DNA from 2 places in the Streptomyces sp. P9-A2 genome. Region 2 is predicted to be linked to the other one. Evidence: riboswitches for the same ligand, from Rfam matches in the RefSeq annotation. Region 2 holds a riboswitch; the other holds the start of a gene.
The links. Region 2 has a riboswitch for glycine ahead of gcvT (glycine cleavage system aminomethyltransferase GcvT). Riboswitches for the same ligand answer to the same signal wherever they lie in the genome.
Positions count from the first base shown of each region.

Region 1: another riboswitch for glycine. It lies ahead of gcvP (aminomethyl-transferring glycine dehydrogenase); the one in region 2 lies ahead of gcvT (glycine cleavage system aminomethyltransferase GcvT).

Region 1 is NZ_JAZIFX010000001.1:1,094,011-1,109,654, reverse strand. It holds rRNA gene V4Y04_RS04985 (23S ribosomal RNA) at 1-2,530, shown strand, start outside; rRNA gene rrf (5S ribosomal RNA) at 2,618-2,734, shown strand; gene V4Y04_RS04975 (CDP-alcohol phosphatidyltransferase family protein) at 2,844-3,452, shown strand; gene V4Y04_RS04970 (mannose-1-phosphate guanyltransferase) at 3,568-6,063, shown strand; gene V4Y04_RS04965 (DUF881 domain-containing protein) at 6,432-7,346, shown strand; gene V4Y04_RS04960 (small basic family protein) at 7,346-7,678, shown strand; gene V4Y04_RS04955 (DUF881 domain-containing protein) at 7,735-8,667, shown strand; gene V4Y04_RS04950 (FHA domain-containing protein) at 8,729-9,676, shown strand; gene ftsR (transcriptional regulator FtsR) at 9,724-10,467, shown strand; gene V4Y04_RS04940 (bifunctional nuclease family protein) at 10,557-11,030, shown strand; gene V4Y04_RS04935 (MerR family transcriptional regulator) at 11,248-11,934, shown strand; gene V4Y04_RS04930 (DNA polymerase IV) at 12,082-13,611, shown strand; gene V4Y04_RS04925 (PRC-barrel domain-containing protein) at 13,817-14,191, opposite strand; glycine riboswitch at 14,303-14,399, shown strand; gene gcvP (aminomethyl-transferring glycine dehydrogenase) at 14,571-15,644, shown strand, end outside.
Region 2 is NZ_JAZIFX010000001.1:5,720,673-5,736,316, forward strand. It holds gene V4Y04_RS26085 (ATP-binding protein) at 1-169, shown strand, start outside; gene V4Y04_RS26090 (glycoside hydrolase family 25 protein) at 204-761, opposite strand; gene V4Y04_RS26095 (cold-shock protein) at 1,609-2,019, opposite strand; gene V4Y04_RS26100 (L-serine ammonia-lyase) at 2,141-3,508, opposite strand; gene glyA (serine hydroxymethyltransferase) at 3,696-4,970, opposite strand; gene gcvH (glycine cleavage system protein GcvH) at 4,986-5,363, opposite strand; gene gcvT (glycine cleavage system aminomethyltransferase GcvT) at 5,602-6,768, opposite strand; glycine riboswitch at 6,804-6,925, opposite strand; glycine riboswitch at 6,926-7,026, opposite strand; gene V4Y04_RS26120 (AAA family ATPase) at 7,261-7,929, shown strand; gene V4Y04_RS26125 (enhanced serine sensitivity protein SseB) at 8,254-9,060, shown strand; gene V4Y04_RS26130 (enhanced serine sensitivity protein SseB C-terminal domain-containing protein) at 9,251-10,000, shown strand; gene V4Y04_RS26135 (ABC transporter substrate-binding protein) at 10,430-12,100, shown strand; gene V4Y04_RS26140 (ABC transporter permease) at 12,205-13,209, shown strand; gene V4Y04_RS26145 (ABC transporter permease) at 13,211-14,170, shown strand; gene V4Y04_RS26150 (ABC transporter ATP-binding protein) at 14,177-15,178, shown strand; gene V4Y04_RS26155 (ABC transporter ATP-binding protein) at 15,175-15,644, shown strand, end outside.

The sequences.
Region 1 (15,644 bases), 4.6 Mb from region 2:
AGTACCTGAAACCGTGTGCCTACAAGCCGTGGGAGCGTCGGAATGAGGCTTGCCTCATTCTCGTGACTGCGTGCCTTTTGAAGAATGAGCCTGCGAGTTTGCGGTGTGTTGCGAGGTTAACCCGGGTGGGGAAGCCGTAGCGAAAGCGAGTCCGAACAGGGCGTCTCAGTAGCATGCTCAAGACCCGAAGCGGAGTGATCTAGCCATGGGCAGGTTGAAGCGGAGGTAAGACTTCGTGGAGGACCGAACCCACCAGGGTTGAAAACCTGGGGGATGACCTGTGGTTAGGGGTGAAAGGCCAATCAAACTCCGTGATAGCTGGTTCTCCCCGAAATGCATTTAGGTGCAGCGTCGCGTGTTTCTTGCCGGAGGTAGAGCACTGGATAGGCGATGGGCCCTACCGGGTTACTGACCTTAGCCAAACTCCGAATGCCGGTAAGTGAGAGCGCGGCAGTGAGACTGTGGGGGATAAGCTCCATGGTCGAGAGGGAAACAGCCCAGAGCATCGACTAAGGCCCCCAAGCGTACGCTAAGTGGAAAAGGATGTGGAGTCGCACAGACAACCAGGAGGTTGGCTTAGAAGCAGCCACCCTTGAAAGAGTGCGTAATAGCTCACTGGTCTAGTGATTCCGCGCCGACAATGTAGCGGGGCTCAAGCGTACCGCCGAAGTCGTGTCATTGCAGCTATAGGGCCAACGCCCGCTGTGATGGGTAGGGGAGCGTCGTCTGCCGGGTGAAGCCGCGCCGGAAGGCAGTGGTGGACGGTTGACGAGTGAGAATGCAGGCATGAGTAGCGATACACACGTGAGAAACGTGTGCGCCGATTGACTAAGGGTTCCTGGGTCAAGCTGATCTGCCCAGGGTAAGTCGGGACCTAAGGCGAGGCCGACAGGCGTAGTCGATGGATAACCGGTTGATATTCCGGTACCCGCTGTGAAGCGTCAAACATTGAATCAGGCGATGCTAAGCCCGTGAAGCCGTTCCGGACCCTTCGGGGAAAGGAAAGTGGTGGAGCCGGCGGACCAGACTTGTAGTAGGTGAGTGATGGGGTGACGCAGGAAGGTAGTCCAGCCCGGGCGGTGGTAGTCCCGGGGTAAGGGTGTAGCCCGTCATCCAGGTAAATCCGGATGACATGGGGGTGAGACCCGATGCCGAGCCGATTGTGGCGAAGTGGATGATCCTATGCTGTCGAGAAAAGCCTCTAGCGAGTTTCATGGCGGCCCGTACCCTAAACCGACTCAGGTAGTCAGGTAGAGAATACCGAGGCGTTCGGGTGAACTATGGTTAAGGAACTCGGCAAAATGCCCCCGTAACTTCGGGAGAAGGGGGGCCATGTCCGGTGATCCGATTTACTCGGTGAGCTGGGTGTGGCCGCAGAGACCAGCGAGAAGCGACTGTTTACTAAAAACACAGGTCCGTGCGAAGCCGTAAGGCGATGTATACGGACTGACGCCTGCCCGGTGCTGGAACGTTAAGGGGACCGGTTAGTCACTCTTCGGGGTGGCGAGGCTGAGAACTTAAGCGCCAGTAAACGGCGGTGGTAACTATAACCATCCTAAGGTAGCGAAATTCCTTGTCGGGTAAGTTCCGACCTGCACGAATGGCGTAACGACTTCTCGACTGTCTCAACCATAGGCCCGGTGAAATTGCACTACGAGTAAAGATGCTCGTTTCGCGCAGCAGGACGGAAAGACCCCGGGACCTTTACTACAGTTTGATATTGGTGTTCGGTTCGGCTTGTGTAGGATAGCTGGGAGACTGTGAACCCATCACGCCAGTGGTGGGGGAGTCGTCGTTGAAATACCAGTCTGGTCGTGCTGGATGTCTAACCTGGGTCCGTGATCCGGATCAGGGACAGTGTCTGATGGGTAGTTTAACTGGGGCGGTTGCCTCCTAAAGAGTAACGGAGGCGCCCAAAGGTTCCCTCAGCCTGGTTGGTAATCAGGTGTTGAGTGTAAGTGCACAAGGGAGCTTGACTGTGAGACCGACGGGTCGAGCAGGGACGAAAGTCGGGACTAGTGATCCGGCGGTGGCTTGTGGAAGCGCCGTCGCTCAACGGATAAAAGGTACCCCGGGGATAACAGGCTGATCTTCCCCAAGAGTCCATATCGACGGGATGGTTTGGCACCTCGATGTCGGCTCGTCGCATCCTGGGGCTGGAGTCGGTCCCAAGGGTTGGGCTGTTCGCCCATTAAAGCGGTACGCGAGCTGGGTTTAGAACGTCGTGAGACAGTTCGGTCCCTATCCGCTGCGCGCGCAGGAGTCTTGAGAAGGGCTGTCCCTAGTACGAGAGGACCGGGACGGACGAACCTCTGGTGTGCCAGTTGTCCTGCCAAGGGCATGGCTGGTTGGCTACGTTCGGGAGGGATAACCGCTGAAAGCATCTAAGCGGGAAGCCTGCTTCGAGATGAGGACTCCCACCCACTTGATGGGGTAAGGCTCCCAGTAGACGACTGGGTTGATAGGCCGGATATGGAAGCACGGTAACGTGTGGAGTTGACCGGTACTAATAGGCCGAGGGCTTGTCCTCAGTTGCTCGCGTCCACTGTGTTGGTTCTGAAACCACGAACGACCCCACGTACTTGGCGTGGTGCGGTTGTTGTCTGTTTCATAGTGTTTCGGTGGTCATAGCGTAGGGGAAACGCCCGGTTACATTCCGAACCCGGAAGCTAAGCCTTATTGCGCCGATGGTACTGCAGGGGGGACCCTGTGGGAGAGTAGGACGCCGCCGAACTCCTTTTAGAGCTCTGGCTCTTGGGCACGCAGCCCAAGAGCCAGAGCTTTTTTGCTTTGAGGTAGGCTCAGTGAAAATCATCAACACATTTCCCACAGGAGGTCCCCGGGTGGAGGTCCAGGAGACTCGCGTCCAGACGGACCGTGTCCTCACCATCCCGAACATCCTCAGCATGGCGCGACTTCTCGGCGTGCCCCTCTTCCTGTGGCTGATCCTCCGGCCGGAGTTCGGCGGCCCGAAGAGTGACGGCTGGGCTCTCCTGGTGCTCGCTCTGAGCGGTGTCAGTGATTATCTGGACGGCAAGCTCGCGCGGCGATGGAACCAGGTCAGCAGCCTCGGCCGGCTCCTCGATCCAGCGGCGGACCGGCTCTACATCCTTTCGACCCTGGTCGGTCTCACCTGGCGCGAGATTCTTCCGCTTTGGTTGACGGCCGTACTACTGGCCCGTGAGTTGCTCCTCCTGGTGATGGTGGGCATCCTCCGGCGTCATGGTTATCCGCCACCGCAGGTGAACTTCCTTGGGAAGGCAGCCACCTTCAACCTGATGTACGCCTTTCCATTGCTCCTGCTCAGTGACGGTAGTGGCTGGATCTCGTCACTCGCTGCTATTTTCGGATGGGCGTTCGCTGGATGGGGTACAACCCTCTATTGGTGGGCAGGAGTCCTCTACGTGGTGCAGGTCCGCCGCCTGGTTCGTGCGGACGCCATGGCCGGCTGAACTCGCTGATTGGCACGCGCAACGTCGCGCGATGGCCCGCGGTGGAAAAGTGCGGGACAATCTTGGCAGGTGAAGTCGGCTAGACCGTCGTCTCTTGGAGGAGGACGCTTCCGACATGAAGGCCGTCGTGATGGCCGGAGGCGAAGGCACACGCCTTCGCCCTATGACCTCAAGCATGCCCAAGCCGCTCCTGCCGGTGGCCAACCAGCCGATCATGGAGCATGTCCTGCGGTTGCTCAAAAGGCATGGGCTCAATGAAACCGTTGTGACTGTCCAGTTCCTGGCGTCGCTCGTCAAGAACTATTTCGGTGACGGCGAAGAGCTCGGAATGGAGCTCACCTATGCCAATGAGGAGAAGCCACTCGGTACCGCAGGGAGCGTCAAGAACGCCGAGGAGGCGTTGAAGGATGACACCTTCCTCGTCATCTCTGGCGATGCGCTGACGGATTTCGACCTGACCGAGCTGATCAACTTCCACAAGGAGAAGGGTGCGCTGGTCACGGTCTGTCTGACCCGGGTGCCCAATCCGCTGGAATTCGGTATCACCATCGTGGACGAGGAAGGCAAGGTCGAGCGCTTCCTGGAGAAGCCGACCTGGGGACAGGTCTTCTCCGACACGGTGAACACCGGTATCTACGTCATGGAGCCGGAGGTCTTCGACTATGTCGAGGCCGACGTGCCCGTCGACTGGTCCGGGGACGTCTTCCCGCAGCTGATGAAGGAAGGCAAGCCCGTCTACGGCTTCATCGCCGAGGGCTACTGGGAGGACGTCGGCACGCACGAGAGCTATGTGAAGGCTCAGGCCGATGTCCTGGAGCGCAAGGTCGACGTCGACATCGACGGCTTCGAGATCTCTCCGGGCGTATGGGTCGCGGAGGGCGCCGAAGTGCATCCCGACGCCGTACTGCGCGGACCGCTCTACATCGGCGACTACGCCAAGGTCGAAGCCGGCGCCGAGATACGTGAGCACACGGTCGTGGGGTCCAACGTCGTGGTGAAGAGCGGGGCCTTCCTGCACAAGGCCGTCGTCCATGACAATGTGTACGTCGGGCCGCACAGTAACCTGAGGGGCTGTGTCCTCGGCAGGAACACCGACGTCATGCGCGCGGCGCGGATCGAGGACGGCGCCGTCATCGGTGACGAGTGCCTGATCGGTGAAGAGTCCATTGTCCAGGGCAATGTACGGGTCTACCCGTTCAAGACGATCGAGGCCGGCGCGTTCGTCAATACCTCGGTCATCTGGGAGTCCAGAGGACAGGCGCACCTTTTTGGCGCCCGTGGGGTGTCGGGAATCCTGAACGTCGAGATCACGCCTGAACTCGCCGTTCGGCTGGCCGGCGCCTATGCGACGACGCTGAAGAAGGGGTCGACGGTCACCACCGCCCGGGACCACTCCCGCGGTGCCCGTGCCCTGAAGCGTGCTGTCATCTCCGCGTTGCAGGCCAGCGCCATCGACGTGCGGGACCTGGAGAACGTACCGCTGCCCGTGGCCCGGCAGCAGACCGCACGGGGCAGTGCGGGCGGCATCATGATCCGGACCACTCTCGGGGTGCCGGACTCCGTCGACATCATGTTCTTCGACGAGCAGGGCGCCGACCTCTCGCAGGGCAGCCAGCGCAAACTGGACCGGGTGTTCGCGCGGCAGGAGTACCGGCGCGCGTTCCCGGGCGAGATCGGTGATCTGCACTTCCCGGCGAGCGTCTTCGACTCGTACACCGGCTCGCTGTTGCGGAACGTCGACATCACGGGAATCGCGGAGTCCGGGCTGAAAGTGGTCGTGGACGCCTCCAACGGCAGCGCGGGGCTCGTGCTGCCGAGTCTGCTCGGCAAGCTCGGAGTGGACTCACTGACCATCAACCCGGGGCTCAACGAGTCCAGGCCGACCGAGACGGCAGATGTCCGGCGGTCGGGACTGGTGCGGCTCGGCGAGATGGTGGCATCCTCCGGTGCCGCGTTCGGTGTGCGGTTCGACCCGGTCGGCGAGAGGCTCTCCCTCGTCGACGAGAAGGGGAAGATCATCGAGGACGACAGGGCACTGCTCGTCCTGCTCGACCTCATCGCGGCCGAGCGGCGCAGCGGCCGAGTTGCGCTTCCCGTGACCACCACCAGGATCGCCGAGCAGGTGGCGGCCTACCACGGCACCCAGGTGGAGTGGACGACCACCTCGCCCGACGACCTCACCCGCGTGGGTGGTGAGGAGGGCACGATCTTCGGCGGTGACGGCAAGGGCGGTTTCATCGTTCCGGAGTTCAGCAGGGTCTACGACGGCACCGCGGCTTTTGTCCGGCTCATCGGTCTGGTGGCCAGGACGCAGCTCACGCTCAGCCAGATCGATGCGCGTATCCCGCGTGCACACGTGATCAAGCGTGACCTGGCGACCCCGTGGGCGGTCAAGGGGCTTGTGATGCGGCGGGTCGTCGAAGAGGCCGGTGACCGCTTCGTGGACACCACTGACGGGGTGCGTGTGGTGGAAGCCGACGGCCGCTGGGTGATGGTGCTGCCCGACCCGGCCGAGGCGGTCACCCACCTGTGGGCCGAGGGCCCCGACGACGCCTCTGCCCAGGCTCTGCTCGACGAGTGGGCAGTGGTGGTGGACAGCGCCGGACGGTAAGGGCGTGCAGAGAAACAACTTGTGGGTTTCTGGACTTGATGTCGCAGGTCAGCGCGCCGCCCACCCGCATGTTGTTCTCCGGCAGACCCTAACGACCTCACCCGCGATAGGGGGCGGGCTCCCGACGCCCTGCGGCTTCGGATCCAAGGCGGAGGAGGGAGTGATGGCGGAGCCATCGCGCCCGACGACAACGCCGGAGGCGAAGCCGCAGGACGCCGCTCGCCGATCCACTCCCCATCGCGGGTGAGGTCGTAAGTCGGAACCGTCCGACGAACGGGCCTGCGCGCGTGCCCGGACAAGTGCCCCCGACGGGGCCTGTCCGGCGCGCACACAGGCCCGTTCGGAGGTAGTGCCCACGGCATGCGACGATGTGCGGCATGCCGCAGCAACCTCCCGTTCGGAGCACCCCACAGCGGCCACCGCGTCCGGACGCGTCCATGTCGTTGATCACCAACGTGATGGACCACAGCCTCGACGAGGGATATGCCGAGGCGGCCGCGCGAAAGCAGGCCGACGGCGGTGGAGGCATGCCGAAGACCCTCAGGGCGAAACTGGGGCTCGCCGGCGGTCTGGTGCTCGCGGCCCTGGTGGTGACCGTCGGAGCCGCGCAGGCCAGAGTGGAGGCTCCCGTCGTCGCCAAGGAGCGCGAGGAACTGATCGACAGGATCGACCGGGAAACCGAGGCGGCGGACGAACTCGAGGACGGCATCGAGGCCCTCCGCGCCGATGTGAGCGCGCGGCAGCGCGAGGCGCTCAGACGCGGCGGCCAGAACGACCGCACCGATCTGGTGGGCGTCCTGGCCGGTGCTGTCGCGGTGCACGGCCCCGGCGTGAAGCTCGTGGTGAACGATGCCAAGGAAACGAGCACCGGCGGGGACGGCGACGCTCGTTCGACCACTGGGTTCTCCGACACCGGGCGGGTCCGCGACCGGGACATGCAGCGCGTGGTCAACGGCCTGTGGGAGTCCGGCGCCGAGGCGATCTCCATCAACGGGCAGCGGCTGACCGCCCTTTCGGCGATCAGGGCCGCCGGGGACGCGATACTGGTCGACAACAGGCCGCTGGTGCCGCCGTACACGGTCTTCGCCGTGGGGGACGGCCGGCAGTTGAGCAGCCGGTTCCAGAACAGCTCGGACGGGCTGTATCTGCATGCCCTGCAGGAGAGCTACGACATCCGTACCGCTCTTTCGGTGGAGGACGACCTCCGGCTGCCCGCCGCACCGAGCGTGATCGTCCGAACTGCTCAACCGATAACCGAGACTGCACCTGAGAAAGGCACATAGTGATCGCCGTACTGGGCCTCGTCGTGGGAGTCGTGGCCGGACTGTTGGTCCGGCCCGAGGTTCCGGCGGTCGTCGAACCGTACCTGCCGATCGCCGTCGTGGCGGCCCTCGACGCCGTCTTCGGCGGGTTGCGGGCCATGCTCGACGGCATCTTCGACGACAAGGTCTTCGTGGTGTCGTTCCTGTCCAATGTGGTCGTTGCCGCGCTGATCGTCTTCCTAGGCGATGAGCTGGGCGTGGGTGCCCAGCTGTCCACGGGCGTGGTGGTCGTTCTCGGTATCCGGATCTTCTCCAATGCCGCGGCGATCCGCCGGCACGTGTTCCGGGCGTGAGACCGATGAGCGATCAGGACCACGAGCACGAGCACAAGCACCCCCGTCAGGACGGCATGACAACGCCCGAGCCGCCGACCGGACCGCACACGGCCCCCGGAGCCCACCAGGCGTCCCGGCCCCGGCCCGCCTCGGCACCGCCCCCTGCCGCCGCACAGCGTCCCGCCGCGGCAGCCGGTGGCGGCTTCCGGAAGGAACTGCCCGAGGAGGTACTTGCGAGCGCCTCCACGGAGGAGGCGGCGCCACCGGAACGGCCGGGATCTGATCTGTCAGGACGGCAGCGGCTGGTGAAAGGCCTGTGGCCGCCACGGATCACCCGGGCCCAGCTCATCGTCGCTCTCCTGCTGTTCGGCCTGGGATTCGGCCTGGCCGTCCAGGTGGCCTCGAACAGCGAGGGCGACAGCGCCCTGCGCGGCGCACGCCAGGAGGATCTGGTCCGAATCCTCGATGAACTCGACGACCGCACAGAACGTCTTGAGGATGAGAAGCAAGGACTCGAGGAGCAGCGTGACGAGCTCGAGAACAGCTCGGACCAGGCAGAGGAGGCCCGCCGGCAGACGCTCGAGAGGGAACGCCAACTCGGGATTCTGGCAGGCACGGTGGCTGCACAGGGCCCCGGTATCACGTTGGTCATCGAGGACCCGAAGGGGATGGTCGAGTCGAACATGCTGCTCGATGCGGTCCAGGAGCTGCGTGCGGCCGGCGCCGAGGCCATTCAGGTGAACGGCGTACGGGTCGTGGCGGGCACCTACCTGTCGGATTCCGGCGACGGAGTGAGCGTCGACGGGAACAAGATCACTGCTCCCTATCGTTTCAAGGTCATCGGCAAGCCGCAGGACCTCGAGCCGGCGCTCAACATCCCTGGAGGAGTGGTGCAGACTCTCGAGAAGGAACAGGCCACCGCCTCGGTGGAGCGGTCGGCCGAGATCGTCGTGGATGCCTTGCGACCGGCGAAGCAGCCTGACTACGCTCGGTCGTCCTCGCAGTGAACCGGGGGTGGATGGAGGGCGACCGGCGAGGGCAAGAGGTTGCGGGGGGTCGGCGCACCGAATGGGTGGTGCGTGGTGGAAACTGTCTGGTGGATACGGACGTTGTGAGGATGTCCGGGTCGGCCAGTGTGTTCAGTCAGGGTTCGTCCTGCCCCACGGGCGGGTCTGTTTCGGTCAAGGGGAATCGCCCGTGAAGTTGTTTGGGAAGTTGTTCGGCAAGAGCGCGCGAGAAGGCCGCGACAATGCGACCGCTCGCCATCGCGCGCAGCCCGACGCAGAGGCGTCGCGTCCGCTGTACCGGGATCAGGTCGGCGGTCCGGGCGAGGACGTTGCGGGAGGTCAGGGCGCGCCGCCGGTTGACCCTGCGCAGTCGAGCGGCATAGGTTTCGGGCAACCGTCAACCTCAGGTACGGGTGGAGGGTTCTCCGCCCCGTACGCGTCCCAGGCCCCCGGTGGGCAGGAGGATCCGTCCATGTCGGCCTTGGTGTGTACGAGGTGCGGTAACCGCAACGCGGAGAACAGCCGTTTCTGTTCGAACTGTGGAGCTCCACTCAGGCCCGGAGCCGTCCCGGAGCGTCCCTCCGAGACGACGTCCACCATCTCCATCTCCGGTCTCGAGGCGTACGACGCCGAGGTCACCGGCCAGACGCAGGTGCCGGCGCTGTCCCCGGAAGCGCAGGCGGCCGTCGACGCGCTGCCGATGGGTTCCGCGCTTCTGGTCGTGCGCCGCGGTCCGAACTCGGGCAGCCGCTTTCTGCTGGACGGTGATCTGACCACGGCCGGACGCCACCCGCAGAGCGATATCTTCCTGGACGACGTGACGGTCTCCCGTCGGCACGTGGAGTTCCGCCGCAGCCAGGACGGTTCGTTCACAGTGGCCGACGTGGGCAGCCTGAACGGTACGTACGTCAACCGTGAGCGGATCGACCAGGTCGGTCTTTCGAACGGTGACGAGGTGCAGATCGGCAAGTACCGGCTGGTCTTCTACGCGAGCCAGCGGGGCTACTGACCCTCCCCCGGACTCCGTCCGGGGCACCCTGACCCCAGGGAAGGTCCATGCTTCATACACCGAGCGGCGGTACCGGGCACGGTACCGCCGCCGCGGAAACTGGACTGATGAGCATCGGCACGGTGCTGAACGTGCTGCGCGAGGAATTCCCCGAAGTCACCATCTCCAAGATCCGCTTCCTGGAGTCGGAGGGGCTCATCGAGCCGCAGCGGACCCCCTCGGGGTACCGCAAGTTCAGCGCCGGGGACGTGGAGCGTCTCGGCCATGTCCTGAGGATGCAGCGGGACCACTATCTGCCGCTCAAGGTGATCCGCGAGCACTTGGACGCGATGGAGCGCGGCGAGGCCGTCCCGCTTCCGGCACTGTCCCGGCCGCGGGACGGGGAAGCCGGCCCCGAGCCGTTCGCCGACCCGCCCGCGACAGCGGCCCGGATCGGGAGGGCGCAGCTGCTGGCGGCGGTCGGCGTCGACCAGCAGCGGCTCGCGGAGTGGGAGTCGTACGGGCTGCTCACGCCGGTTGAGGACGAGGTGTACGACGCCGAGGCGGTCACCGTCGCCGGCCTCATCACCGAGCTGGGACGGTTCGGGATCGAGCCGCGGCATCTGAGGGCGATGAAGGCCGCCGCCGACCGGGAGGCCGGTCTGGTCGACCAGGTCGTCGCCCCGCTCAAACGCCATCGCAACCCGCAGACCAGGGCGCACGCGGAGGCGCGTACGAAGGAGCTCGCCGGTCTCACGGTGAAGTTGCACGCCGCGCTGGTGAGCGCGGCGCTCGGGGTGCGGCTGCCATGAGGCCAGGCATGAGGCCAGGAGGGCCTGGATCGGCCGTCCGATGCAGACCCGACTACCCAAACGTCCCGGGCACGGCCTAGGGTTGCTGTGTGAACGAGCTCGATGTCGTAGGTGTCCGGGTCGAAATGCCCTCGAACCAACCGATCGTGCTGCTGCGTGAAGTGGGAGGCGACCGGTACCTCCCCATCTGGATCGGCCCGGGGGAGGCGACGGCCATCGCCTTCGCCCAGCAGGGCATGGCTCCCGCGCGCCCGCTGACCCACGACCTCTTCAAGGATGTACTGGAAGCCGTCGGCCAGGAGCTCACGGAAGTGCGCATCACAGACCTGCGCGAGGGTGTCTTCTACGCGGAGCTGGTCTTCGCCAGCGGTGTCGAGGTGAGCGCCCGGCCGTCCGACGCGATAGCGCTGGCGCTGCGCACGGGTACGCCGATCTACGGCAGCGACACGGTGCTCGACGACGCCGGGATCGCCATCCCGGACGAGCAGGAGGACGAGGTGGAGAAGTTCCGCGAGTTCCTCGACCAGATCTCGCCGGAGGATTTCGGCTCCAGCAGCCAGTGAGGGGCGGCGGCCGTTCCGCCGGAATGCCGCTCGTAACCGCGGTGTGTGAGGGCCTTGCACGGCCCGCGCGGGGGCGTTCGGCTAGCCTTTCCCCGCGGTGGGGCACGGGAAACCACTCTTAGGGTGATTATCACTCGGCGTGCCGAGTGTGGCGATCGTTGACGCACCCTTGGTGACTGCCTACCGTCGAGGAGGCAGGTCAAGGACGGAGGTCGGCGTGAGAAGCACCGGCGACGGTACGGCTGGGGGTGCCCCCGGACATGGTCTCGGGGTGAGCGGTCTGTACCCTCCCCCAGGCTCTCAGTTCCGCGCGAGCGGGGCGTATGCCCATCACGGCAGTGTGGCCGATCCTGCTCCGCAGCGACCGGCGGCCGTGCCGAGCGGCGGAGGGGCGGCGACGTCCATGGTGTCCGAGGAGATCGGCTACCGCGGCCCGACGGCCTGCGCGGCCGCCGGTATCACCTACCGGCAACTGGACTACTGGGCTCGCACGGGACTGGTCGAGCCGAGTGTGCGACCGGCCCATGGCTCGGGGACCCAGCGGCTGTACAGCTTCCGGGACGTCGTCGTCCTGAAGATCGTCAAGCGGTTCCTGGACACCGGTGTCTCGCTGCAGAACATCCGTACCACCGTCCAGCACCTGCGGGAGGGGGGGTTCCGCGATCTGGAGCGCATGACGCTGATGAGCGACGGCGCCACGGTCTACGAGTGCGTCACGCCGGACGAGGTCCATGCCCTGCTCCAGGGCGGCCAGGGGATCTTCGGGATCGCCGTGGGCGTGGTGTGGAGGGACATCGAGAACGCGCTGTCGCAATTGCACGGGGAACGCATCGACACCGGGGAGACACTGATCGGCCCCAACCCGGCGGATGAGCTGGCGAGGCGGCGCAACCGCGCCGTCTGAGCCGCTGCGCCACACGGGCGGTCCGTGCCGTCTGGGTTGTCCGCGCTCTGCGCCGGCCATGGGGACCGTACCGCCGGGGCGGCCCTCGGGGCGGTCGGCGGCACCCACGACGGGGCATTGTCAGTGGCGTAGGGCAGCATCGGAGATGTGAGATCCGCGCCGACAGTCCTGCATCTCGACATGGATGCCTTCTTCGCCTCGGTGGAGCAGGCGTCCAAGCCGAGCCTGCGCGGGAAGGCCGTGGTCGTGGGCGGGCTCGGGCCGCGCGGTGTGGTCGCCACCGCCTCGTACGAGGCCCGGGTCTTCGGTGTCCGTTCAGCGCTGCCCATGACGCAGGCGCGGCGGCTCGCGCCGAACGCGGCGTATCTCGTGCCCCGCTTCGCGCTGTACCGGTCGATCAGCGACCAGGTGATGGAGCTGCTGCGGGCGCTGTCGCCACTGGTGGAGCCGTTGAGCCTGGACGAGGCGTTCGTGGATCTGGAGGCCGGAGGGGTGGCCCGGGACGAGCGGTCCGCCCGGCTGGCCGGCGCGAAGCTGCGCGCGGACATACGGGCGGTCACGGGGCTCACCGGATCGGTGGGGCTGGCTGCCTCCAAGATGCTGGCGAAGATCGCCTCGGAGCAGGCCAAGCCGGACGGGCTGGTGCTGATCGAGCCGGGGACCGAGCGGGCCCTGCTGGCGCCCCTGTCGGTCCGGACACTGCCGGGTGTCGGGCCGGCCACCGGCGACCACCTGCGGCGGGCAGGCATCCACACGGTCGGGGACCTCGCCGAGGCAGGGGAGGACGAGCTGGTACGTCTGCTCGGCAAAGCACACGGACACGCCCTGCACGCCATGTCCCTGGCGAGGGACGAGCGGTCCGTGGTGGCCGAGCGGGAGACGAAGTCGGTGTCGGTCGAGGACACCTACGACGTGGACATCCACGACCGGGTGCGGGTCGGGGTGGAGGTACAGCGCCTCGCCGACCGCTGCGTGCGCCGGCTGAGAGCGGCGGGGCTGTCGGGACGGACCATCGTGCTGAAGGTGCGGCGGTACGACTTCTCGACACTCACCCGCTCCGAGACCCTGCGAGGTCCCACGGACGATCCGGTGGTGGTGCGTGAGGCGGCGACGCGGCTGCTGGACTCGGTCGACACGACGGGCGGCGTGCGGCTGCTGGGTGTGGGGGTCAGCGGGCTCGCCGACTACACGCAGGAGGATCTGTTCGCGCAGGCGGCGGAGGAGCGGGACAGGGAACTGCTGGGCGCGGAAGCGGCGGAGGCGGCAGTGCCCGCGGAGGAACGGCAACAACCGGGCGCCGAGCGGCGCTGGCCGGCCGGGCACGATGTAAGGCACAGCGAGTACGGCCACGGATGGGTCCAGGGCAGCGGCCTCGGGCGGGTCACCGTGCGATTCGAGACGCCCGGATCGGCACCGGGGCGGGTGAGGACCTTCCGGACCGACGACCGGGCCCTGCAGCCCGCGGATCCGCTGCCGTTGGTGGAGCGAAGGCCTGGGGGTGGCAGGGGGAGCGCGGACGGCCCGAGCGGTGAGAACGGTCGGGACGACGGTAGCGGTCAGGGCGGGGAGGGCATCCAGGCCGACGGCGACGGCCGGAGCACCCAGGACGGCCGGGGTTCGAGGGCCGGTGCGGGGGCGGTGGCCGGTGGTGCGGGCCTGAGGGCTTCGGGCGAATGAGGTGCTGCCCCGGGTGAGTCCGGAGGCAGGTCTCGGGGACGGACGGGCAGAGCCCGGGCCTTGTGGTCGGGGCCGATGTGACGCTGCTCGAAGGGCGTTCCCTGTTCGAGCTCGGAGAGGGGAATGCGATGGGCGGTCATGTGCGGAGGCCTCCTGGTCCGACGACTGCCGGCGCGATGGCTCGAGTGCGCCACGGGTGATGTCGTCAGGCGGAGTCGTCCCTGCCGGCGAGCCTGCCGAAGTCGTGGTCCGGGAGCGGGAGAGGGGCGGCTGTGTCCAAGCCGTAGTGGTGGTAGAGCTGGAGTTCCTGCTCCGGGGAGAGATGGCGGCCCACCCCGAAGTCGGGAGCGTCCTTGATCAGGGCGCGTTCGAAGGGGATGTGGAGGCCGCCGTCGATCAGCTCGCTCGGCTCCAGGGGGACGAAGGCATCCCTGCTGAACAGGCCGGTGCGTATCGCCGCCCACTCCGGCACGCCGGTGGCGTCGTCGAGATAGACCTCGTCGATCGTGCCGATCCGGTTGCCATTGCGGTCGAACGCCTTGCGGCCGATCAGGTTGCGCGGATCGATGTCGGTCTGCACGGGCCCTCCACTGGTCGCAAGGATTCGTCAGCACTACAAAACGGCACAATCGGCGGGGCGGCCACTCGAAAGTGTGGGTCTTGCCCTCGCTGGTACCCTGGCAGCGGCTGCTGACCCCGTGCGGGAGAGCCCTCTCTGCACCATCGGAGGGCGCCGAAGGAGCAAATCCTCCCCGGAATCTCTCAGGCCCACGTACCGCATGGACGAGGTCACTCTGGAAAGCAGAGCGGGTGTCGACGGCTCCCGCTCTCACCGACGGTGAAAGCCGGCCGCCCCGGGCGGCCGGTGAAGCTCTCAGGTTGAGATGACAGAGGGGGAGGCCGTCCGGGCACCCGCCATGGTGCCCCTCGAAGGTCGTCGGACCAGGAGGCCTCCGCACATGACCGCCCATCGCATTCCCCTCTCCGAGCTCGAACAGGGAACGCCCTTCGAGCAGCGTCACATCGGCCCCGACCACGAGGCCCGGGCCAAGATGCTCGCGCAGGTCGGCTACGGCTCGCTCGATGAGCTGACGGCCGCCGCCGTCCCGGATGTGATCAAGAACGCCGACGCGCTGGACCTGCCGGGTGCCCGGACCGAGCCCGAGGTGCTGGCCGAGCTGCAGTCGCTGGCCGACCGCAACGAGGTGCTCGGCTCCATGATCGGGCTGGGGTACTACGGCACCTTCACGCCGCCCGTCATCCTGCGCAACGTCATGGAGAACCCCGCCTGGTACACGGCCTACACGCCGTACCAGCCCGAGATCTCGCAGGGGCGGCTCGAGGCGCTGCTGAACTTCCAGACCATGGTCGCCGAGCTCACCGGCCTCCCGACCTCCGGTGCCTCCCTGCTCGACGAGGGCACCGCGGCCGCCGAGGCGATGGCGCTGTCGCGGCGTATGGGCAAGAACAAGAAGGGCATGTTCCTGGTCGACGCGGACGCGCTGCCGCAGACCGTCGCCGTCATCCGGACCCGGGCCGAGCCGGCCGGCGTCGAGGTCGTCGTCGCCGACCTGAGCGAGGGCATCCCCGCCGAGGTCGCCGAGCGTGAGATCAACGGCGTGCTGATCCAGTACCCGGGTGCCTCCGGTGCCGTACGCGACATCAAGCCGGTGATCGACCGGGCGCACGAACTGGGTGCGCTGGTCACCGTCGCCGCCGATCTGCTCGCCCTCACGCTGCTGACGTCCCCCGGCGAACTCGGCGCGGACATCGCGGTCGGCACGACGCAGCGCTTCGGCGTGCCGATGGGCTTCGGCGGACCGCACGCCGGATACATGGCCGTACAGGAGAAGATGGCGCGCAGCCTGCCCGGACGGCTCGTCGGCGTCTCCGTCGACGCGGACGGGCACCAGGCCTACCGGCTCGCGCTCCAGACCCGCGAGCAGCACATCCGCCGCGAGAAGGCCACCAGCAATATCTGTACCGCCCAGGTACTGCTCGCCGTCATGGCGGGTATGTACGCCGTGTACCAC
Region 2 (15,644 bases):
AGAGGTCCGTGACCCGTCCCGCAGCCTGCCCTGCCTCATGCCGGTCCAGGAACTGGACGTCAGCGGCCGCGGCCTCTTCCTCGTCGACACCCTCGCCGACCGCTGGGGCGTCGATCTCCTGCCCCGGGGCAAGACGACCTGGTTCGACATGCGCATCACCGATCGCTGAGCCGCCCTGCTCCTGGCCCCGCGGGCGGTTGCTCTCAGGCGCCGCCCGCCCACTTCTCGAGGGCGGCGCGGTCGGGGAAGTCGGCGACGTTCGTGTCCAGAGGGTCATCGGTGTACTGGTGGAAGCGCCACTCGGCCTCGATACGGGGTGTGCCCTCGCTGACGTAGTCGGCGATCCACAGACCGTCGCCCGCGTAGGACGTCGTGTCGACGTTCAGCCAGAAGTCCCGGTTGCAGTACAGGATCACCCGGTGGTCCGGGCGCAGCTCCTTGACCTTCCGGATGAACTCGTCCTTCTCCGTGTTGCTCGCGCGAGTGCCCTCGCCGGTCGTCTCCCAGTCGACGGCCAGGATGTCGCCCTGCCGCTCGGGTGTCTCGGAGACGAAGTACTCCGCCTGTGCCGTCAGGTCGCCCGGCCACAGGAAGTGGTAGAAGCCGACGACCAGTCCGGCCTCGCGGGCGCGTTCCGTCTGGGCCGACAGCTTGGGGCTGACGTACGAACTGCCCTCCGTCGCCTTGACGAAGACGAAGGACAACCCGTCCGTGGCGTAGGACGAGGACTGGTACGAACTCACATCGATGCCGCGCAGCATGGGGCCTCCCTGAAGTGCTGGTGGGGGGAAGGAGAGCCGGAGAGGATGGAGGGGGCGGTGAGGTCGGTGAGGTCGGTGAGGTCGAACGGATGCTTCCTCTTGTGCATCACTGCCCCACCGTGACACGGGACGCCCGCGAATATGGTGCACACATCAACTTCTCACCATTGTGGGGGACCGGCGGCCCGACCTCACACACCACACCGGTACCCAGAGCACCTCCGATGTCTTCTGCCCGTCATGTACTGGTTACCTGGCACGAGTGAACTACCCCAAGGGCGAAGTGGGTTGACGCACATCGGTGCCCGGGACACAGCGCCTCCGGGCGTTGAGCAGAACCTGCTGGGGGGACCGGCGAACTGCGCGCCGGCCCGGGGCGCGGCGGACCACACCGAACTGCGGCCCCTGGACGTCGCCGACGCGGGGGCGGCCTCAAGGTCGGCGACAGCGGGCTGCGACCGCTCGAACAGGTACGGCTTTTGATGGTGCGACCGGGACCATGGCCACCGGAGCTCGACGCCGTGGCGGCCGCGGTGGCGGTGGCGCGGCGGTTGTGGCGCGCGGCGTCCGAGGACTTCGCGAACGCCGTCCCGGCACCGAACGCGGCCTGGGCACGGGACACGGTCATCGGCCTGGTGCTGCCTTCGGAGGAGTATCCGGTACCGACGGACTCCCGGTACGCGGCGGAGGAGGACCGCGCCGCGGTGCGCCGGATCACCCACGAGCTGCTGAGGGCGGGAGCGGGCCCCCGTGCGGTCGTCCGTCTGGCGGCTCGGCACCGGCGCGACCTGGACTCGCGTCCAGGTACTGACCCGACCGCGCCGGGGCCCGGTTCACCGAGCCCGGCTCACCCGTCGCACCAGCCGTGGGTCTTGCCGAACTGCAGCAGCCCGCGGCGCGCCTGGAGGATCTGTTCGCCGGTCAGTGTCGGCGCGGCGGACAGCAGGACCTCCGTGACCTCTGTGAGGTACTCCTCGGCGGTGAGCACGTCGCACAGCGGGTCCTCGCCGTCCACCGGCTGCCTGCCTCCGCCGGCGGACGACACCGGGCCCGCGCCCTGGGCCAGGCGCACGCCCGTGGCCTTCAGTCCCCGGTCGCCCTCCTCGATCTCGAACTCCACGGTGACCCCGGGACGCAACTGGTGCTCCGGAATCCGTACGTCGTTGACGTGGAGGAAGACGTCCTCCCCGCCGTGCTCCGGAGCGATGAACCCGTAACCCCGTACGGCGTCGAACCGCACCACACGACCAGCAACCATGGTTTCCAACCCCCAACAGAACACCGGACCCCGGGCCCGGACCCCATGTCCGGAACGGAACCCGACCAGCCAGGCCAACATACGCCGTCCGTCGTGCCCCGTCCCCTCAGCACCCGATCCCTCAGCACTCGATGATGTTCACCGCGAGCCCGCCCCGCGCGGTCTCCTTGTACTTGACGGACATGTCGGCGCCGGTCTCCTTCATGGTCTTGATGACCTTGTCCAGGGACACCTTGTGCGAGCCGTCGCCGCGCATCGCCATCCGCGCGGCGGTGACCGCCTTCACCGCGGCCATGCCGTTGCGCTCGATGCACGGGATCTGGACCAGGCCGCCGACCGGGTCGCAGGTCAGGCCGAGGTTGTGCTCCATGCCGATCTCGGCGGCGTTCTCGACCTGCTCCGGTGAGCCGCCCATCACCTCGGCGAGGGCGCCCGCCGCCATCGAGCAGGCGGAGCCGACCTCGCCCTGGCAGCCGACCTCGGCGCCGGAGATGGACGCGTTCTCCTTGAACAGCATGCCGATCGCACCGGCCGCCAGCAGAAAGCGGACCACGCCGTCCTCGTCGGCACCGGGGACGAAGTTCATGTAGTAGTGCAGGACGGCGGGGATGATGCCGGCCGCGCCGTTGGTCGGGGCGGTGACGACCCGGCCGCCTCCGGCGTTCTCCTCGTTCACGGCCATCGCGTAGAGCGTGATCCACTCCATGGAGAGGGCCTTCGCATCGCCCTCCGCGCGCAGCTTGCGTGCCGTGTTCGCGGCGCGCCGGCGCACCTTCAGGCCGCCCGGCAGGATGCCCTCGCGGGACATGCCGCGCGCCACGCACGCCTGCATCACCCGCCAGATCTCCAGCAGGCCTTCGCGGATCTCCTCCTCGGTCCGCCAGGCGCGCTCGTTCTCCAGCATCAGCGCGGAGATGGACAGGCCCGTCTCCCGGGTCAGGCGCAGCAGCTCGTCGCCCGTGCGGAACGGGTACTTCAGGACGGTGTCGTTGAGTTTGATGCGGTCCGCGCCCACGGCCTCCTCGTCGACGACGAAGCCGCCGCCCACCGAGTAGTACGTTTTCGCCAGCACCTCGCTACCGGAGGCGTCGTACGCCCACAGGGTCATGCCGTTCGCGTGGTACGTGAGCGCCTTGCGGCGGTGCAGCACCAGGTCGTCGTCGAAGGAGAACGCGATCTCGTGCGTGTCGAGCAGCCTCAGCCGGCCCGAGTCCTTGATCTTCTCCACCCGTTCGTCGGCGGTCTCCACGTCCACCGTGCGGGGCGAGTCGCCCTCCAGGCCGAGCAGCACCGCCTTGGGCGTGCCGTGCCCGTGGCCGGTGGCGCCGAGCGAGCCGTACAGCTCCGCGCGGACCGAGGCGACCGAGTCCAGCAGCTCCTCGTTGAGCAGCCGCCGGGCGAACATGCGGGCGGCCCGCATCGGGCCGACCGTGTGCGAGCTGGACGGCCCGATGCCGATCGAGAACAGGTCGAAGACCGAGAGGGCCACGGAAGGACTCCTAGGGGTTCGGCGGACGCCGCTGTCCGCCGGGGGGTGGTTCGCGGTGGTACGGATGCGGGGAACGGGACGGTGTTCACAGGGGGTGTTCACAGGGGGCGCACGACACGGGGCATCGCGCCCACTGACCCAGTGTGCGCGATGCCCCGGACGGTCGTACGAATCAAAGCGTACGAAATTACTTCAGACCGGGGTACAGCGGATGCTTCTCCGCGAGGGCCGTCACCCGGGCCCGGAGCGCCTCGGCGTCGGCGGCCCCGAAGGGGGAGGGCGCCTTCAGCGCCTCGGCGATCACGTCCGCCACCTCGGCGAAGTCCTCGGCGTCGAAGCCGCGGGTGGCCAGGGCGGGCGTGCCGATCCGCAGACCCGAGGTGACCATCGGCGGCCGCGGGTCGTTCGGTACCGCGTTGCGGTTGACGGTGATACCGACTTCGTGGAGCCGGTCCTCCGCCTGCTGCCCGTCCAGCTCGGACGCGCGCAGGTCGACCAGGACCAGGTGCACGTCCGTACCGCCGGAGAGCACGTCCACGCCCACCGCCTTGGCGTCGTCCTTCATCAGGCGTTCGGCCAGGATGCGGGCGCCCTCCAGGGTGCGGCGCTGGCGGTCCTTGAACTCCTCGGACGCGGCGACCTTGAAAGCCACCGCCTTGGCCGCGACCACATGCTCCAGCGGGCCGCCCTGCTGGCCGGGGAAGACCGCGGAGTTGATCTTCTTGGCCAGCTCGGCCGTGGAGAGGATCACACCGCCGCGCGGGCCGCCGAGCGTCTTGTGCGTGGTCGTGGTGACGACGTGGGCGTGCGGGACCGGGTTCGGGTGCAGACCCGCCGCGACCAGACCGGCGAAGTGCGCCATGTCGACCATCAGGTACGCGCCGACCTCGTCCGCGATCCGGCGGAACTCGGCGAAGTCCAGCTGCCGCGGGTACGCCGACCAGCCGGCGACGATCAGCTTCGGCCTGCTCTCCTTGGCCAGCCGCTCGACCTCGGCCATGTCGACCCGGCCGTCGTCGCCGACGTGGTAGGCGACCACGTCGTAGAGCTTGCCCGAGAAGTTGATCTTCATGCCGTGGGTCAGGTGCCCGCCGTGCGCGAGGTTCAGGCCCATGATCGTGTCACCGGGCTTGAGCAGCGCGAACATCGCGGCGGCGTTGGCCTGCGCGCCCGAGTGCGGCTGCACGTTGGCGTGCTCGGCGCCGAACAGCTCCTTGACCCGGTCGATGGCGATCTGCTCGATCACGTCGACGTGCTCGCAGCCGCCGTAGTAGCGGCGGCCGGGGTAGCCCTCGGCGTACTTGTTGGTGAGGACCGTGCCCTGGGCCTCCATGACCGCGACCGGGGCGAAGTTCTCCGAGGCGATCATCTCGAGGGTGGACTGCTGGCGGTGGAGTTCGGCGTCGATCGCCGCGGCGACGTCCGGGTCGAGCTCGTGCAGCGGGGTGTTCAGATGCGACATGGGACTACGGCCTCCTCAGCCCTGGATGAAGGCGTCGTACTCGGCGGCGGAAAGCAGGTCGGCCGGCTCGTCGGTGACCCGCACCTTGAACAGCCAGCCGCCCTCGAAGGGGGCCGAGTTCACCAGCGAGGGGTCGCTGACCACGTCCTCGTTGATCTCGGTGACCTCGCCGGTGACCGGGCAGTACAGGTCGCTGACCGACTTGGTCGACTCCAGTTCGCCACAGGTCTCGCCCGCGGTCACGGTGTCACCGACCTCGGGGAGCTGGACGAACACGACGTCGCCGAGCGCGTTGGCCGCGTGCTCGGTGATGCCGATGGTCGACGCACCGTCCTCGGCGGCCGACAGCCACTCGTGTTCCTTGCTGTAACGCAGCTGCTGGGGGTTGCTCATGACCTGGATTCTCCTGTACGCGGGGGACTTGCTGATGACTCGGAAACTACGGGAAGTACGGGACATGCGCGTGAGCGGGCACGACCTGCCCCGCTCACCCGTGCGGGGCCCTGGGGAGACCTTGGAAGCCCTTGGAAGCCCTTGGGCGGCCCTGGGAGGCCCTTGCGCCGACGTGCGAGGGCCTGGGAAGCCGTCCCGAGAGGCGTTCCGCGGCCGTCTGCGGCCGTCTGCGACGGTGCTACTTCTGCCGCTTGTAGAACGGCAGCGCCACGACCTCGTAAGGCTCGTGGCTGCCGCGGATGTCCACACCCACGCCCGCCGTGCCCGGCGCCGCGTACGCCACATCGACGTACGCCATCGCGATCGGCCGGCCCAGCGTCGGGGAGGGCGCGCCGGAGGTGACCTCGCCGATCACCTCGCCGCCGACGACCACCGCGTACCCGGCGCGCGGGACCCGGCGGCCCTCGGCGATCAGGCCGACCAGGGCGCGGGGCGGGGTCCGCTCGGCGCGGGCGGCGGCCTCGGTCAGAGCGGCGCGGCCCACGAAGTCGCCCTCCTTCTCGAACTTCACCACCCGGCCGAACCCGGCGTCGAACGGTGTCAGGGAGGCGCTCAGCTCATTGCCGTACAGCGGCATGCCGGCCTCCAGCCGCAGCGTGTCCCGGCAGGACAGTCCGCACGGGATCAGGCCGACGCCCTCGCCCGCCTTCGTCAGCGCCTGCCACAGCTCCACCGCGTGCTCCGGCTTCACGAACAGCTCGAAACCGTCCTCGCCGGTGTAGCCGGTCCGGGCGATGAGGGCGGGGACGCCCGCGACCGTGCCGGGCTGCCCGGCGTAGTACTTCATGCCCTCGACGTCGGTGTCGGCGTCGGTGAGGGACCGCAGGATGCCGGAGGACCCGGGGCCCTGCACCGCGAGCAGCGCGTACGCGTCGCGGTCGTCACGGACCTCGGTGTCGAAGCCGGCCGACCGCTCCACGAGCGCGTCCAGCACCACCTGGGCGTTGGAGGCGTTCGCGACGACCAGGTAGCGGGGGGATCCGGCGTGCGGGGACCCGGCCTCGGCCCCTGCCCCGGTGTCGTCGAGCCGGTAGACGATCAGGTCGTCCAGGATGCCGCCGTCCTCGCCGCAGATCATGGTGTAGCGGGCGCGGCCGGGCTTGACGGTCCCGATGTTGCCGACCAGCGCGTGGTCGAGGAACCGGGACGCCTGCGGGCCGGTGACGGTGATCTCGCCCATGTGGGAGAGGTCGAAGAGGCCGGCCCCCGTCCGCACGGCGTTGTGCTCGTCGCGTTCGGAGCCGTAGCGCAGGGGCATGTCCCAGCCGGCGAAATCGGTCATCGTGGCACCGAGCGAACGATGCAGGGCGTCGAGCGCGGTCCGGCGGAGTTCGGTACTGCTCATCGGTCGGTCTCCCAGGGCAGGACAGGCGAGGTCTTTCCTCCCCATCTGTCATCGGAACCTGAGAGGTTCGCCATGACCGCCCGCACAGGGGACGACCACGGCTTGCACCTTGGGTGGGGCACCGGCGACTCGCGCGGGGCCCGCTTTTCAGATGTGCCTCGCCCACGCGGTAACGGTGCCTGAGAGATTCAAGGGAGGGACTTGCTCCTTCGGCGCCCCGGCGGCAACTGGTGCCGGGGACTCTCCCGCGCGGATTCGAACGGCCGGTATGCAGTTGGCGCGTTCATCATTGCACGCATCACGGGGCCGCGGCAGGGGGACCCTTCTGGAAGGAGCGCAGGGTATTCGGGTGCTCACGCACGGCTGTGACGGGTCTGTATCGGGAAAGGGACGGAAAGCAGAGGCGTCCGGCGTTACCGTCTCTTTACACTCGGCGGGGAGCGGCTCCGGTACCTGGGCACAGAGCCGGACACCCCCAGGGGAGGACTCACGGTGAACAAGGCCACGGCGTACGCCGCCACCACGGGCGTCGCGCTGCCCGAGCTGCAGGCCTCCCCGGCCGGGGAGGCGTGCGGCATGCTGCCCGCGCCTGTCGTCCGCGACCTGCGCGAGCGCGCCGGCCGCAGCCCGCACGCCCTGCTCTTCGGCCCCCGTGACCTCGTCGTGGTCACCGGACTGCCCGGCAGCGGCAAGTCCACCCTCATGCGGCGCGCGGCGCGCGGCACCCGTATCGACTCGCAGGACACCCGCGACCGCTGGGACCGCGGCATGCCACGCCTCCTGCCGTACGCGGTGTACCGGCCCCTGGTCCGCCTCGCCCACTACGCCGGACTGCGGCGCGCCCTGCGCGCCGGCGAGGGAGTCGTCGTCCACGACTGCGGCACGCAGGCCTGGGTGCGCCGCTGGCTGGCCCGCGAGGCCCGCCGCCGGGGCGCGGACCTGCATCTGCTGCTGCTCGACGTCCCCCCGGAGCAGGCCCTGGACGGCCAGCGCGAGCGCGGCCGCGGAGTCTCCCGGTACGCCTTCCGGCGTCACCGCACCGCCATCGACCGGCTGCTGACGTCCGTGATGCGAGGTGACCTGCCCGCGGGCTGCGGCTCGGCCGTCCTGGCCGACCGCGACGCGGCGAACGCGCTGCACCGCATCGACTTCACGGACTGACGACCGCCCGGGCGGCGACGGTACGAGCCGACCGCGTGCGGACCGGCGTGCGGACCGGCGTCCGTGTCGGCCGACCGCCGGGAGGGTCGGGCGGCGTGCCGGCCGGCCGCTGTGCCGGCCGCTGTGCCGGCCGAGCGCCGCGGGAGGCTGCCGCCCACGAACCGGTGGCTGTGCCGACCGGGCGCCCACGGGCTGACTGCCGCGGGGACCGACCGCCGGTACGGCCCGCCTTCGTCCGGCCCGATCGCCGCACAGGCCGACCGCAGGGCGCGGCAGCGGTTAGCCTTTCAGCCACAGCAGCGGTTCCAGGCAGGCGGTAGGCAGATGGACTTCCCGGCGGGCTTCTCCGCGGACTTCCCGGCACAGACTCACCCCCATCCGCACGGCGGATGGCCCGGCAACGAGTTGGAGGAGGTGCTCTCGGCCTCCCTCGGCGTCCCCTCGGCCGACGGCCGGATCGTCGAGGTACTGGGCCGGAGCTATCTGTGGGTGCCCCTGCCCAACGGCGGTGGGCCGGACAGCGGCCCGCTGGACCTGCCCACGATGGAGATCGAGGGCCAGGCGTACGTCCCGGTCTTCAGCTCCGAGGAACAGTTCCGTCAGGTCGTCGGCTCCCACCTGTCGTTCACCGTCGCGCCCGCGGTGGAGTTCGCGCGCGGTCTGCCACCGCAGGCCGGGATCGCCGTGAACCCCGGGGGAGTGGTCGGCGTCCCGCTGCCGCCACCCGCCGTCGCCGCCCTGTGCCGTGCCGGACGCGGACCGCTGGACGGCCCCATGAGCGGCGGCCGGGTCAAGCTGTTCGAACCCGACTGGCAGGACGACCCGGTGGGCTTCCTCGCCGCCGCCGCCACGGAGTTCGAGGCCCTCGGCGTCGTCTCCACCGCCCGCCGCTGCCTCGCCGAGATCGAGACGGCCGAACCGGTGCTGTTCGTCGGCGTCGAACTGTCCCCCGTCGAACTGGCCCGTGCGGAGGGCGACCTGCGGGCCGCGCCGATGGACGCGCTGGGCCGCGCGCTGGGCCGCGAGCCGGTGAAGTGGCCCGTCAACCTGGTTCTTCTGGACGTGGCCCAGGACCCGGTCGGCCAGTGGATGCGCGACCGCGTCCGCCCCTTCTACCAGTGGGCGCGGTGAGGGGGAGGCGGCCGGCCGAGGTGAGGGGGACGCGGCGCCGCCGGAGGCCGGCCGCGGACCGGCGGAGCTCCCCGGAGCCGAGAGGCGCTTAAGCTAGGTTCATCGGTTCGGGCGAGGGTGTTGTACGGGTGGTACGGAGGGGCGATACAAAGTGAGCGCAGGCACCGCGGCGGCCGGGCAGGTCGAGCACATGCTGCGCCAGGTGACACCGGGGCGTTACGACGCCTACGAGGCGTTGCTGCGCGCGCTCGCGACCCCCTCCTCCGGTCATGTCTGGATGCTGCTGTGGCAGGGCCAAGCGGGTTCCCCGGACGCCCAGTACGGGAACATGGAGGTCGACGGCTTCGACTACGCGCCCTGCGTGACCTCGGCCCAGGAACTGTCCGCCAGTGGCTGGAACCGGTCCTACGAGGTCGTCGACGGCATCGAGGCCGCCCGCGCCCTCTATCCCGACCGCTACGGACTCTGGCTCAATCCGCACGCCCCCGGCGGCGGCCTCGGCATCCCCTGGCTCGATCTGCGCAGACTCGCCACCGGCCTCGACCGCCAGCCCGCAGGGCCCCTGCGGCTGTCCGAACCCGCCATCGAGATCCCGCAGTTCTACGCCCTGCTCGCGCAGAACGCGCACCGCACCCCCACCGTCCGCTCGCTGCGCCGCGCCTGGGTGCAGCCGGCGCTGGGCGCCCCGTACCTCGCCATCGGCCTGGACGTGTACGACACGTCGCCACCGGCCGTGGACGCGGTGCGCGCCATGATGCAGCAGTCGCTCGGCGCGGTCCCGGACGGGCTCCCGGTGTCGACCGTCGCGATGTCCGACGAGCACGATCCGGTCGCGATGTGGCTGCGCGCCAATGCCCGCCCCTTCTACGACCGCGAGGCCCACGGCGCCGTCGTGCCCCCCGCCGCGGGCTCCGGCCATCCGCCCGCGCACCAGCGCTGACCGGGGCGTATACGGGGGAGACGGGTGCGGTCGGTGCCCGGCCGCACCTTCATGTGCTGACTCAGCGTGACGGTGTCCACGGAGTGGACAGGAGTGCCGGCGGAGAGAGCCCACGCCCTCGCCGAGCGCCGGGTTTATGACAGGTTTTCAGCCATGTGCGCTCAGCTATCACCGGTCGACCGCCCGTCACCTGCGGTTTTACCCGTTCTTCACGCCGTCCGAAGCTTCCCGGAGGGGAGTGGAGGGGGACTCGAATGTCTCGAGGCGGTTAATTCCTGACGGAGGGACGCCTGAAGCGTCCCATATGTCAACTGTTCAGATCTCAGGTAGGTATCACCGGTATCCGGACTGTTCTCGACTCGCTGTGAACATCTGTAGTGTTCGGCCGGTCAAGATGCATCCACATAGCGGACCCGGAGTGGCCCCAATATGCGCATATCCAAGTCCCGAGGCGCTCGGGCGATCACGGCCGCGGTGGCGGTCGCTCTGATCGCCACGGGCTGCTCCAGCGAACGGGACAGTGACAACAAGAGCGACGGCAAGAAGGACACCTTCGTCTTCGCCGGCGCCGGTGACCCTGGCTCTCTGGACCCTGCCCTCGCGAGCGACGGTGAAACCTTCCGCGTGACGCGTCAGGCGTTCGAGGCTCTCATCGAGCACGAGTCCGGCGGCAGCGAAATGGTCGGCGGCCTCGCCGACAAGTGGTCGAGCAACGACGAGGGCACCGTCTGGACCTTCGACCTCCGCAAGAACGTGAAGTTCCACGACGGCGAGGCGTTCAACGCCGCGGCCGTCTGCGCCAACTACGACCACTGGTTCAACTGGACGGGCACCTACCAGTCCAGCGCGGTCTCCTACTACTGGCAGACCATCATGGGCGGCTTCGCGAAGAACGAGGACAAGGAAACGCCCGAGGCGAACTACAAGTCCTGCACCGCGAAGGACGAGAACACCGCCGTCATCGAGGTCAAGGAGCCCTCCGCCAACCTCCCCGGCGGCTTCTCCCTGAACGCCCTGGCGATCCACTCGCCGAAGGCGATCGAGGAGTACAAGAAGCAGGACGCCTCCGCCAAGGGCGACGCCATCACGTACCCCAAGTACAGCCAGGAGGCCGGCACGGTCGCCGGTACCGGCCCGTACAAGATCACGAAGTGGAACAAGGGCAACAAGGAAGTCTCCCTTGAGCGCTTCGACGGCTACTGGGGCGAGAAGGCGAAGATCAAGAACCTGGTCTTCCGTACGATCTCCGATGAGCAGACGCGCCGTCAGGCGCTCCAGGCCGGTGACATCGACGGCTACGACCTGGTCGCGCCGGCCGACGTCAAGACCCTCGAGGACCAGGGTTACGGCGTCCCGACGCGTGGCGTCTTCAACCTCTTCTACGTGGGCATGAGCCAGGAGGCCAACCCCGCGCTGAAGAAGAAGGAAGTCCGCCAGGCCATCGCGCACTCGATCGACCGGGAGAACCTGGTCAAGACCCAGCTGCCCGAGGGCGGCAAGGTCGCCGACCAGTTCATGCCCGACACGATCGAGGGCTACTCCAAGGACGTCAAGCAGTACGCGTACGACACGGGCGAGGCCAAGAAGCTCCTCAAGAAGGCCGGCCAGGAGAAGCTGAAGGTCGACTTCTGCTACCCGACCGAGGTCACCCGCCCGTACATGCCTGCCCCGCAGGACCTGTTCGAGCTGATGAAGGACGACCTGGAGAAGTCCGGCATCACGGTCACGCCGAAGGCGATGAAGTGGGCCCCGGACTACCTGGACGCCACCGAGGCGGGCTCCTGCGACCTGCACATGCTCGGCTGGACCGGTGACTTCAACGACGGCTTCAACTTCATCGGCACCTGGTTCTCCGGGTACGACAAGCAGTGGGGCTTCAAGGACAAGAAGGTCTTCGACGCCGTGAACGCCGGCTCCAAGCTCGGCAAGCACGACGAGCGCATCGCCGCGTACAAGAACGCCAACGAGGTCGTCATGGAGTACCTGCCGGGTGTCCCGGTCTCGTCCTCCCCGCCGGCCATCGCCTTCGGCAAGAACGTGAACCCGCCGAACGTCTCCCCGCTGACGCAGGAAGTCTTCTCCGAGGCTTCTTTCAAGTAAGCGAGCAGTAGCCACCCAAGCACAAAGGGTCCGCCCGGCCGTCGAAACTCACGGCCGGGCGGGGCCATTCATGGAACACATCACGTAAGAAAGGGGCATGCGGGGTGCTGCGTCTCGTCGTACGAAGACTGCTCCAGCTCATACCCACGCTGCTCGGCCTGTCGGTACTGCTCTTTCTGTGGCTCGACCGGCTGCCCGGCGGACCCGCCTCAGCGATCCTGGGGGAGAAGGCCACCGAGGCCGAAGTAATCCGCATCAACCGCGCACTCGGGCTGGACCAGCCCGTCTACGTCCAGTACTGGCGCTTCCTTAAGCGCATCGCCGAACTCGACCTGGGCACCTCCACCCAGACCGGACAGCCGGTGTGGGACGAGTTCGTCCTGCGCTTCCCCGCGACCGTGGAGCTGTCCCTCCTCGCGATCCTCCTCGCCGTGGCCATCGGTATCCCGCTCGGTTACTTCGCCGCCCGCAACCGCGGTGGCTGGCTCGACGTCACCGCGGTCTCCGGCTCGCTCGTCGGCATCTGCATCCCGGTCTTCTTCCTCGCCCTGATCCTCAAGAGCGTCTTCGCCGTCCAGCTCGGGCTCTTCCCCGTCTCCGGACGCCAGGAAACCGGCATCGACGCCACGAGCGTGACCGGCTTCGCCGTCCTGGACGGCATCCTCACCGGGGAGTTGGACGCCGCCGGGAACGCGCTCCATCACCTGATCCTGCCCTCCATCGCCCTGGCGTCCATCCCGCTCGCGGTCATCGTGCGCATGACCCGCGCCAGCGTCCTCGAGGTGCAGGACGAGGACTACGTCCGCACCGCCGAGGCCAAGGGCCTCAAACGGAGCGTCGTCCGCGGCCGGCACGTGCTGCGCAACGCGATGCTCCCCGTGGTGACCGCGGTCGGCCTCCTCACGGGCTCCCTGCTGTCCGGCGCGGTCCTGACCGAGTCGGTGTTCGACTTCGGCGGCATCGGCTCCTTCATCCGGACCGCGATCGACGGCCGCGACTACCCCGTGCTCGTCGGGTTCATCATGTTCATCGCGATGGTGTACGTCCTGATCAACCTGCTGGTGGACGTGGCGTACAGCCTCATCGACCCGAGAGTGCGGGTGCACTAGCGTGAGCGTCGCAACCAAGACCGAAAAGATCCAGCGCCTCGCGGAACTGACCGCGACCAAGGAGACCAGCACCGGCGCCAGCCTGTGGCGGGAAGCCTTCCGCCGTCTCCGGCGCAGCAAGATGGCGATCATCGGCGCGGCCGTCATCGCCCTGTTCGTCCTCGTCGCGATCGTCGGGCCCTACCTCACCCCGTACGCCCCGACGGCCCAGACCTGGCGGGGCGAGGTCTTCCCCAACCGGGGCGAGTTCGTCGGCCCGCGCGGCGAGAACTGGTTCGGAATCGACCACCTCGGCCGGGACCTGTTCTCCCGCATACTGGTCGGCGCCCGCCAGACGCTGCTCGTCGGCGTCGTCGCCACGCTCATCGGCCTGATCATCGGCTTCCTGATCGGCGGCCTCTCCGGAGCCGCCGCCACCCTCGGCGGCGACGCCGGAAAGCGCGTCGACTCCGTCATCATGCGCTTCATCGACATGATGCTGGCGATGCCCTCGCTGCTGCTGGCCGTCTCCATCGCCGCCGTCATGGGCCAGTCACTGACCACCGTGATGATCGCCGTGGGTGTCGTCCAGATACCGGTGTTCGCCCGGCTGCTGCGCGGCTCCATGCTGGCGCAGGGCGGCGCGGACTACGTGCTCGCGGCCAAGTCCCTGGGCGTGCGCAAGCGGCGCATCGTGGTCTCGCAGATCATCCCCAACTCGCTCAGCCCGGTGATCGTGCAGGCCACGCTCTCCCTGGCCACCGCGATCATCGAGGCCTCCGCCCTGTCCTACCTGGGCCTGGGCAACCCCGACCCGGCCATCCCCGAGTGGGGCGTCATGCTCGCCCAGGCACAGCGCTTCTTCGACAACGCGCCGATGATGTCGGTCTACCCTGCCGTCGGCATCGTCATCACCGCCCTCGGCTTCACCCTCCTCGGCGAGGCCATGCGGGAAGCCCTCGACCCGAAGCTGAGAGGCTGAACCACCATGTCTCTGCTCACTGTCGACGAACTGACCGTCACCTTCGGCGGCCGCGGCCGCAAGGAGTCCCGGGCGGTCGACGGCGTCTCCTTCGAGGTCGACCAGGGCCAGGTCGTGGGCCTGGTCGGCGAGTCCGGCTGCGGAAAGTCCGTCACCTCCCTGGCCCTGATGGGCCTGTTGCCCCCCAAGGGCGTCACGGTCGGCGGCCGCGCCGAATTCGACGGCACGGATCTGTTCACCATGAGCACGTCCGCCCGTCGCGACCTGCGTGGCAGCAAGATGGCGATGATCTTCCAGGACCCGCTGTCCTCGCTCAACCCGGTCGTGCCGATCGGCGTGCAGGTCACCGAGATCCTGGAGCGCCACCGCGGGATGAAGGGGGAGGCCGCCCGCAGGGAGGCCGCCCACCTGCTGGACCGGGTCGGTATCCCCGACCCGACCCGGCGGCTCAAGGAGTACCCGCACCAGCTCTCCGGCGGTATGCGCCAGCGCGCGCTGATCGCCATGGCGGTGGCCTGTGCCCCGAGTCTGCTCATCGCCGACGAGCCCACCACGGCCCTCGACGTGACCATCCAGGCCCAGATCCTGGAGCTGCTCAAGGAACTCGTGGACAAGCAGGGCACCGCCCTGCTGATGATCACCCACGACCTCGGTGTGGTCGCCGGCATCTGCGACCAGGTCAACGTGCTCTACGCGGGCAAGGCCGTGGAGTCCGCCGGGCGCCGCGAGCTGTTCGCCCACCCCACCCACCCCTACACGCACGGACTGCTGGGCTCCATCCCGCGCCTGGACGCTCCCCGGGGCGAGTCCCTCAAGCCCATCCGCGGCTCCATCAACGACCGTGTCGCCTGGGTCGACGGCTGTGCCTTCGCGCCCCGCTGCGACCGGTACGAGATGGGCTGCCTGACCGGCACCCCGCAGCTCGCCGAGCCGCGTGCCGCCGATCACCGGGTGCGGTGCGTCAACCCCGTACTCGACGACGCGAAGGCCGAGGAGGTCCCCGCATGAGCCTGCTCGAACTGGACGGCGTCAAGGTCCACTTCCCCATCAAGAAGGGCGTGCTGTTCGACCGTACGGTCGGGCACGTCTACGCCGTGGACGGGGTGTCCCTGAAGGTCGAGGCCGGCGAGACCTACGGCCTGGTCGGCGAGTCCGGCTGCGGCAAGACCACCCTCGGGCGGTCGGTGCTGCGGCTCGTGGACATCACCGAGGGGTCGGTCGTCCTCGACGGCACCGACCTGGCGAAGCTGCCGAACGAGGAGATGCGCCGCTTCCGGCGCCGGCTCCAGATGGTCTTCCAGGACCCGCTGGGCTCGCTCAACCCCCGGCAGAACATCGAGTCGATCCTGTCCGAGGGCATGGTCGCCCACGGCATCGGCAAGAACCAGGAGGAGCGCCGCGAGAAGATCAAGGCGATCCTGGAGCGGGTCGGCCTGCCCTCCAACGCCCTCGCCCGCTACCCGCACGAGTTCTC